One region of the Nonomuraea sp. NPDC005983 genome, then DNA from elsewhere that is predicted to be linked to it. Evidence: riboswitches for the same ligand, from Rfam matches in the RefSeq annotation. Region 1 holds a riboswitch; the other holds the start of a gene.
The links. A riboswitch is a leader RNA that binds a small molecule or an ion and turns the genes downstream of it on or off. The one in region 1 is predicted to bind cyclic di-AMP.
Positions count from the first base shown of each region.

Region 1 (4,476 bases):
CACCGAGACGGGCTTCACACCGCCGGCGAAGTACGAGGCCGCCGGTGAGGCGATCACCATGTACCTGTATTTCCGCGAGGGGTAGTTGACCCCCAGCCCGACCTGGGTCGCGATGATGAACGGCCGCAGGTACAGGCTGTGCCCCTCGGCGGTGGGCACCCAGTCGCGGTCGGTCTGGACGAGCACTTCCAGCGACTCGACGAACGTCTCCTCCGGCAGCTCCGGCATGGCCATCCGGACGGCCGACTGGTTGAAGCGGGCCGCGTTGGCGTACGGGCGGAACGTCACGATCGAGCCGTTGCCCTGCCGGTACGCCTTGAGCCCCTCGAACAGCTCCTGCGCGTAGTGGAAGACCGCGGTGGCGGGGTCGAGCGAGAGCGGCCCGTACGGCTGGAGCCGCGCGTCGTGCCACCCCTCGCCCTCGGTGTAGTCGATGGTGACCATGTGATCGGTGAAGACCTGTCCGAATCCGGGACTCACCAGTGCCTGCTCCCGCTCGGCCACGGTGCGCGCGTGGTCGGATAGCTGCACGTCGAAGCTGAGCTTCTGAGCAATGGTCATGGCGAAGGTCCTTCTCTCTGCGATCTCGACAGCACTGCGCGGGGCAGTCCGTACTTCCTATTGTCTCGCTATTTGGGATGGCAAGGGGTAGGTGGGGTGTTTTGACCGTGCGGACACCAAAAAGCGCCCGGCAGTCCGTCACCGGACCGCCAGGCGCTTGCGGAGCTAGGCGGCCCTAGCTCGATACTCGCGCGGTGATGTCGTCGCCGATCTCGTGCGTGGTGCGGCCCGCCCACCCGGTCAGGCGCTCCAGGATGTCGTCGGCGACGGCCTGCTCGACCTTGGCCGCCTCGGCGTGCAGGCCGAGGTGGTCGAGGAGCATGGCGGCCGACAGGATGGTCGCGGTCGGGTCGGCCTTGCCCTGGCCGGCGATGTCGGGGGCGCTGCCGTGCACCGGCTCGAACATGCTGGGCGCGGTGCGCTCGGGGTTGATGTTGCCGCTGGCGGCCAGGCCGATGCCGCCGGCGATGGCCGCGCCGAGGTCGGTGATGATGTCGCCGAAGAGGTTGTCGGTGACGACGACGTCGAAGCGCTCGGGCTGGCTGACGAAGAACATCGAGGCCGCGTCGATGTGGTAGTAGTCGGTGCTGACCTCGGGGTACTCCTCCGCCACCCGGTTGACGGTGCGCTGCCACAGGTCGCCGGCGAAGGTCAGCACGTTCGTCTTGTGGATGAGGCTGAGCTTCTTGCGGGGGCGCGACTTGGCCTTCTCGAAGGCGTACCGCACCACGCGCTCCACGCCGTAGGCGGTGTTGAGCGACTCCTGGGTGGCGATCTCGTACGGGGTGCCGCGGCGCATGACGCCGCCGGTGCCCGCGTACAGACCCTCGGTGCCCTCGCGGACCACGATCATGTCGATGTTCTCGGTCGGCGTGTCGGCCAGCGGGGTCTCGACGCCGGGGAAGAGCTTGACCGGGCGCAGGTTCACGTAGTGGTCGAACGCGAAGCGCAGGCGGAGCAGCAGGTCGCGCTCCAGGATGCCCGGCGGGACGCTGGGGTCGCCGACGGCGCCGAGCAGGATCGCGTCGTAGCCGCGCAGCTCTTCGAGCACGGAGTCGGGGAGCGTCTCGCCGGTTCGGTGGTAGCGGGCGGCACCCAGGTCGTAGTGGGTGGGCTCCAGCTTGACGCCGACCGCTTCGAGGACCTTCAGCCCCTCTGCCACGACTTCGGCGCCGATGCCGTCGCCGGGGATGACCGCCAGGCGGATGTTACGCGACTCCATGGACGGTACCTTACCGGCTCGTCTCGGCTGACGAACACACCATCTCACTGTCCGGACAGTCCAATTTAGGCTATTTGCGACCTTTTGACCGTTTCGTTAGAGTCCGTCAGGCCTAATCCACGCAACGGCTGCGTGGAGCCGGGGACCCACTTCACCTGGGGCGAGTCGGCATCGCCGTAGGGCTACTTCCAGGCCCGAGCCCGTCAGCTAACCCGGTCGGCCAGATGGAAGGACACTCCCCTGTCTCGCATCGCCGTCCTCGTCGTCCTGGGAGCAACAGCCGCCGGAATGGCCCTCGCCTCCCCTGCCAACGCCGACACCGACACCCCCGACAGCATCCCCAGTTCCTCTCCCACCTCTACCCTCACCGGCCCTCAGGTCAAGCAGCTCCAGCTCAAGAAGACCCCCAACCCGGCCTGGAAGGTCGCCCTCAACTTCGCCATGAAGAAGCGCGGCATCCCCTACGTCTGGGGAGGGACGAGCGACAGCGGCTACGACTGCTCCGGGCTCACGCTCCGGGCGTACGAGAAGGCGGGGATCGAGCTGCCGCGCACCGCCGCCGAGCAGTACAACGCCTTCTCCAAGAAGATCAGCTGGGACCACCTCAAACCCGGTGACCTGGTCTTCTTCCACGGCCTCGGCCACGTGGGCATGATCTCCCGCCCCGGATACATGGTCCACGCCCCGCACACGGGCGACGTCGTGAAGGAGGAGCAGCTGTCGGACTGGCGCAAGGACTCCTTCGTCGGCGCCGTCCGTCCCGACCCCAAGGGCGTCAAGCTCTGGAAGGAGATCAGCAAGCAGCGCGCAACGCCGGCCCCTGCCATGCCCACGGCGACGTTCTGACCCGTAGCGGCCTCATCCCCTGCGAGCGTCGAAGATGAGGTCCCAAGCGCGGGCGCGCGCGTGGGCGACAGCGCCGAGCAGGACGCCGCTGTCGCCCAGCGCGCTCGCCACCACCACCGGCCGCAGCGGCCCCAGCTCGGCCACGCGGCTCTCGATCGCGGCCCCGAGCAGGTCGAGGTTGCGCCCGACGCCGCCGCTCAGCACGATCACCTCAGGGTCGAGCACCGCCGCCACCGCCACCAGCAGGCCGCCGATCCGCCGCCCCTCGGCCTCCACGACCGAGCGGGCCACCGGATCACCGGTCGCGGCGGCGGAGAACACCTCCTTGGCCGTGGCGAGGTCGAGCCCGGCCGCGCTGGCCGCCCGCACCACGCCGGGCGCGGCGGCCACGGCCTCGGTGGCGCCGTGCGCCAGCGCGTCGTCGGACGGGATCGGGTCTTCGGCCGCTGGGACGTACGACACCTCACCGGCGGCGCCCCGCGCCCCGACGTACAGCTCGCCGTTGACCACGATCCCCATGCCGACCCCGGTGCCGATGGAGACCAGCGCGAAGTTCGCCTTGCCCTGCCCCTCGCCGTAGGCGTGCTCGCCCACGGCCGCCAGGTTGATGTCGTTCTCGATGACGAGATCGACCTCCAGCGCCGAGCGCAGCCGTTCGGCCAGGTCGGGGCCCGGCAGGTTGGGGGCGAACTCCAGGCGTCCGAGCGCCGGGTCGTACACGCCGGGCGAGCCGACGACCGCGCAGGTGATCGAGGACCAGTCGAGCTCGGCCTTCCCGGCAGCAGCCCTGGCCAGGTCGCCCACCAGCACGGCCAGCTCCGCCGAACTGCGCGCGGTGTTGCGGCCGTCGGTGCGGCCGGCGAACGTGCCGCGCAGGTCCGCCACCGCCACCCTGATCCAGTCGCGGCCGATGTCGACGCCCGCCACGTGCGCGGACGCCGCGTTCATGTCGTAGAGCGAGGTCACCGGCCCCGGCCTGCCCGACACCTCGCCGACCAGGTGCACCAGGCCGTCCTCTTCCAGCCCGGCGAGCGCGGCCGAGACCGTGGGCTTGGACAGCCCGGTGATCTTGGCCAGGTCGGCCCGCGACGCGGGGCCGTGCTCGTGGAGGTGGTCGAGCAGACGGCGCTCGTTCAGCACCCGCAGCAGCCGCGGATTACCCAGCTCACCTCGCATGTGACGTCCTCCTCCAGGCAAACTCTAGCCAACACGCTGGTAGTAAACTACCTTTCTTACCAGCACCGGGGGCCGGCACACTCGAAAGGGACGATGTGCGATGCACCGAGCCTGGCGACTCCTCCCCGCCGCAGCGGTCCTGCTGGCCGCCGCCTGCGGGAACACCACGACGACAGCGAACCAGAAACCCCAGGACCAGCAGGGCGGCAAGACCATCGCGCTCTTCCTGCCCGAGTCGAAGACCACGCGCTACGAGGCCTTCGACCGCCCGCTGTTCGAAGCGAAGGTCAAGGCGCTCTGCGCCGACTGCAAGATCCTCTACAGCAACGCCGAGCAGGACGCCGCCAAGCAGCAGCAACAGGTCGAGGCCGCGCTGACCCAGGGCGCGAACGTGCTGGTGCTCGACGCCGTCGACGCGAACGCGGTGGCCCCGCTGGTCAACCAGGCCAGGCAGAAGAAGATCCCGGTGGTCGCCTACGACCGGCTGATCTCCGGCATCGACTACGCCTACTACGTCTCGTTCAACAACGTCAGGGTGGGCGAGATGCAAGGTCAGGCCCTGCTCGAGGCGATGAACGCCAGGGGCACCACGGCCAAGGGCCAGATCGTGATGATCCACGGCTCCCCCACCGACCCCAGCTCGGCCGACTACAAGAAGGGCGCCAAGAACG
Region 1 is NZ_JBEXUP010000016.1:53,920-58,395, reverse strand. Features, by position in the region: gene ABZ297_RS10540 (branched-chain amino acid aminotransferase) at 1-561, opposite strand, end outside; gene ABZ297_RS10535 (3-isopropylmalate dehydrogenase) at 737-1,783, opposite strand; cyclic di-AMP (ydaO/yuaA leader) riboswitch at 1,883-2,019, shown strand; gene ABZ297_RS10530 (C40 family peptidase) at 2,072-2,629, shown strand; gene ABZ297_RS10525 (ROK family transcriptional regulator) at 2,642-3,805, opposite strand; gene ABZ297_RS10520 (sugar ABC transporter substrate-binding protein) at 3,906-4,476, shown strand, end outside.

Region 2 (4,476 bases), on a different contig from region 1:
TCGTGACGCCTCCCGGGCAGGCCACGTGGTGACAGAGAGCGCGCTCAGCAGGCGGCGGCGCGCTCCAGGAGGAGCGCGCGTTCGCGCTCGTTGCGCGTCAGCGCCGCCGCGCGCTCGAACTCCTCGCGGGCCTCGGCCGTCCTGCCCAGCTTGGCCAGCAGGTCGCCGCGGACGCTCGGCAGCAGGTGGTACCCCTTGAGCGCGGGCTCGGAGACGAGCTGGTCCGCCAGTTCGAGCCCCACCGCCGGGCCGTACGCCATCGAGAGGGCGACCGCCCGGTTCAGCTCGACGACGGGCGACCGGGAGAGCCTGGCCAGCGCCTCGTAGAGCGCGGCGAGGCGTGCCCAGTCGGTCTCCTCAGGGGTGAGGGCCCTGGCGTGGCAGGCGGCGATGGCGGCCTGCAGGGCGTACGGGCCGAGCGCGCCGCCGAGCTCTTCGGCCCGATCCAGCGCGGCCAGGCCGCGGCCGATGAGGAGCCTGTCCCAGCGCGCCCGGTTCTGCTCCAGCAGCAGGATCGGCTCGCCGGACGGGCCGACACGCGCGCCGGCCCGCGAGGCCTGGATCTCCATCAGCGCGACGAGCCCGTGCACCTCGGGCTCCTTGGGCATCAGCCCGGCCAGCACCCGCCCCAGCCGCAGGGCGTCCTCGCACAGGCCGGGACGCATCCAGTCGTCGCCCGCCGTGGCCGAGTACCCCTCGTTGAAGATCAGGTAGATGACCTCCAGGACGGACGACAGCCGCCCCGCCAGTTCGTCTCCCTGCGGCACCTCGAACGGGATCTGCTTGTCGGCCAGGGTCCGCTTGGCCCGGACGATCCGCTGGGCCACCGTCGGCTCGGCGACGAGGAACGCCCGGGCGATCTCGTCGGTGGTCAGCCCCCCGAGCACCCGGAGCGTCATCGCCACCCGGGCCTCGGTCGACAGCACCGGATGGCAGGCCGTGAACACCAGCCGCAGCAGGTCGTCCTCGATCTCGTCGGGGTCGGACGGCGGCTGCTCGTCCTCCAGTTCCCGCCCCAGCTCGACGAGTTTGCGCTCGAACCGCTCGTTCCGCCGCACCATGTCGACGGCCCGGCGCTTGGCGACGGTCATCAGCCACGCGCCGGGATTGCGCGGCACGCCCGACGCGGGCCACTGCTCCAGCGCCGCGACCAGCGCGTCCTGGGCGAGTTCCTCAGCGACCCCGACGTCGCGCATCATCCGGGCCAGCCCGGCTATCAGCCGGGCGGCCTCGATCCGCCAGACCGCCTCGATGGCGCGGTGCGTGTCAGAACCCGTCACCCGCCTATCAGAGCAGCCCGCGGCCGAGCGCCGCAACGGCCGCAGGTCAGAACTCGCGCCTGTCTCTCAGGAGTTCGCGCAGGTCCGCCTCCCGCTGGGCGGTCTCGGGGGTCATGGACTCCTCCGGCAGGTCGGACGGGTCGAACACCTGCCAGACGTCCAGCCCGACACCGTTGCTGCCGGGCGGGACGGGCAGGCGCAGCGCCCACTCCAGGGCCTCCTCGCGGGACTTCACCTGGATCAGCCAGATGCCCGCGATGAGCTCCTTGGCCTCGGCGAACGGGCCGTCGATCACGGTGGCCTTGCCGTCGCTGTAGGAGATCTGCGCGCCGTGCGAGCTCGGGTAGAGGCCCTCGGCGGCCAGCAGGACCCCGGCCTTGGCCAGGGCCTCGTTGTACTCGATCATCTTGTCGACGAACTCCCTGCTGGGCAGCGCCCCGGCCTCGGTCTGCTCGTTCGCCTTGCCCACGATCATGAACTTCACTACGCGTCTCCTTCGGTCGAGCGTCCGGCCTCATGGCAGCGTCGAACGCGCGCGGCGCGAATCGACAGCGGAGTCGAAGTCTTTCCGAGACCTCTCGACCCGGGCAACCGCGAAAGCCTGCGAAGCGCGCACCCGAGGGGAGCGGGCGCGCGCTTCGCAGGCAGGGGGATGGTGAGGGAGAGGGGGAGGGGGAGTTGGGGGATGGCGGGGGAGAGGGGGGCTCAGCCCGCGTAGTCGGGGTAGCCGTAGCCGACGACCTGAGACGTGGGACGGACCCGCTGCTCGACGACGCCGTTGCCGGTGTTGCCCTCGACGGTCGAGATCGTGCCGTCGCCGTTGTCCTTGACGACGAAGCCGACGTGGTTGATGTCGTCCAGGCTCTTGCTGCCGCTCCAGGCGAAGAAGACGACGGCGCCGGGCTTGGGCGCGGTGCCCCAGTGGTCGTTGTGCTTGAACCACTTGGCGTGCTCGACGGTGTAGGCGTCGGAGCCGATGGAGCCGCTGAGGCCGGTCTTGTCGCCGATCCAGGAGACGAACATCGAGCACCAGGCGGCGTTGATGTAGTCGGCCCTGGTGCCGCCGTCGCGCTGGATGGTCTCGGCGGCGCGGGCCGAGTCGGCGTACCACTTCTGGAACTTGGTGCCGCCGCCCAGGGCGTTCTCGGAGGTGCCGATCTGCGCCTTGGCGAGGGCGATCACCTGCGCGGCCGTGACCTTGACCTTGGCGCTCCGCTCGTGGTCGGCCGGGCGCACCTGCGAGTGCTGCGGGTGGGTCAGCGCGGCGGAGGGGGTGGTCTGGGCGTTGGCTGCCGTGGGTGCGGCGATCGCGGCGGCGATGACGGTCGCGCCGAGGGCGGCGCGGGCGTAGCTGAACTTCGGGGCACGAGCAAGTCGGTGCATGGCCATCGTTCGGGGATACTCCTTGCTTCCATGCCGCTTACCGGGTTAGCTGACGGGTTCGGACATGGAAGCTGTCCTACGGCACTGACGTGCCGATTCACCCCAAGGAACGTGGGTCCCCGGTTCCGCGCGAGGCGGATTCAGCGGTCACAGGTAGTCCTGTGATGTGTCTTGCGATGGACAGGCGACGAACCGGACAAACCGGACGTTACGCCTCGAATGACTTAGAAGGTAATACATCGGGCAAGCGGATTACAAGTGCATAAATGCCCAGCTAGGAGAGTTGCCGCCTAGCGTCCGTCAGAAGCCCCATCATGGCAAGGGAATCGTCAAGGGTTATGACTTGGCTCTCAGTGCGTCCCTCGGCCAGCGCCGCCCGCACCTCGCGCAGCTCTCCGACGTAGCCGCTCTCGCCCGGCTCCAGGACGTGGACCTCGTCCTCCATCGACGGCCCCGACAGCACCACCCGGCGCGGCGCCCAGAACGGCGCGTCGATCTGCGCCCGCATCCCGGTGCCCACGACGTAGGCCTCGTTCGGGTACGACCCCAGGAGCGACGCCTCCACCAGCGCCCGCCTGCCGCCCGGGTACAGCAGCACCCCGCCGACCTCCGCGTCGACGCCCGAGGGCGCCAGCGACCCCGTCACCTGCAGCTCCGACGGCATCCCCAGCAGCAGCTGGGCCAGCCCGAACGGGTAGATCCCCAGGTCGAGCAGCGCACCCCCGCCCAGCTCTGGCGCCCACAGCCGGTGCGCCCGGTCATAGGGCAAGGCGAACCCGAACGACGCCTGCACCGACCGGATCTCGCCGAACCGGGGGTCGCCGGCGATCCGCTGGATGAGCGGGTTGAACCGCATCCACATCGCTTCCATCAGGAAGACCCCGGCCTCCCGGGCCAGCCGCACCATCCGCTCGGCGTCGGCGACGGAGGCCGCGAGCGGCTTCTCGCACAGCACCGCCTTGCCCGCCGCGATCGCGGCCTCGGCCACCTCCAGGTGCTGGGCGTGCGGCGTGGCCACGTACACGGCGTCGACGGCCGGATCGGCGCACAGCTCCGCGTACGACCCGTAGGCCGACTCGGCGCCCAGCGTGGACGCCAGCGCCGCCGCCCTGCCGAGGTCACGCGAGCCGACGGCCGCCACACGCATCCCCGGCTCCGCCGCGATGACCGCGCCCACGGTCTGCGCGATGCCACCGGTGGCGGCGATACCCCAGGCGAGATCTCTCATGGAGAGAGCGTAAAGGATCTACCCCAGAAAGTTGAAGGTGTCCGGATCCGGCCCGATCCGGAGACCGCGGTTCATCGCGCCGATGGCGGCCATGTCCTCGACGTCCAGGGTGAAGTCGAACACCTGGACGTTCTCCTTGATCCGCGACGGTGTGACCGACTTGGGGATCGCCACGTGGCCGAGCTGCACGTGCCAGCGGAGCACGATCTGGGCGGGGGTCTTGGCGTGCTTGCCGGCCAGCACGGCCAGCGCTGGGTCGTCCAGCAGCTCCCTGCCCTGCCCGAGGGGGCTCCACGCCTCGGTCAGGATGCCGTTGGCCTCGTGGAAGTCGCGCAGCTGCTTCTGCTGGAAGTAGGGATGCAGCTCGATCTGGTTGAGAGAAGGAGAGATGTCCGTCTCGTTCAGCAGCCGCGTGAGGTGCTCGACGGCGAAGTTGGACACGCCGATCGCCTTGGCCCGGCCGTCACGGTAGATCCTCTCCAGCGCCCGCCAGGCTTCGACGTACTTGTCCTGTTCGGGCACTGGCCAGTGGATGAGGTACAGGTCCACGTAGTCGAGCCCGAGCCTGGACAGGCTCCCCTCGAA
Region 2 is NZ_JBEXUP010000082.1:9,703-14,178, forward strand. Features, by position in the region: gene ABZ297_RS29950 (RNA polymerase sigma factor) at 45-1,280, opposite strand; gene ABZ297_RS29955 (YciI family protein) at 1,327-1,755, opposite strand; gene ABZ297_RS29960 (CHAP domain-containing protein) at 1,986-2,669, opposite strand; cyclic di-AMP (ydaO/yuaA leader) riboswitch at 2,683-2,819, opposite strand; gene ABZ297_RS29965 (Gfo/Idh/MocA family oxidoreductase) at 2,938-3,891, opposite strand; gene ABZ297_RS29970 (aldo/keto reductase) at 3,910-4,476, opposite strand, start outside.
Region 2: another riboswitch for cyclic di-AMP. It lies ahead of ABZ297_RS29960 (CHAP domain-containing protein); the one in region 1 lies ahead of ABZ297_RS10530 (C40 family peptidase).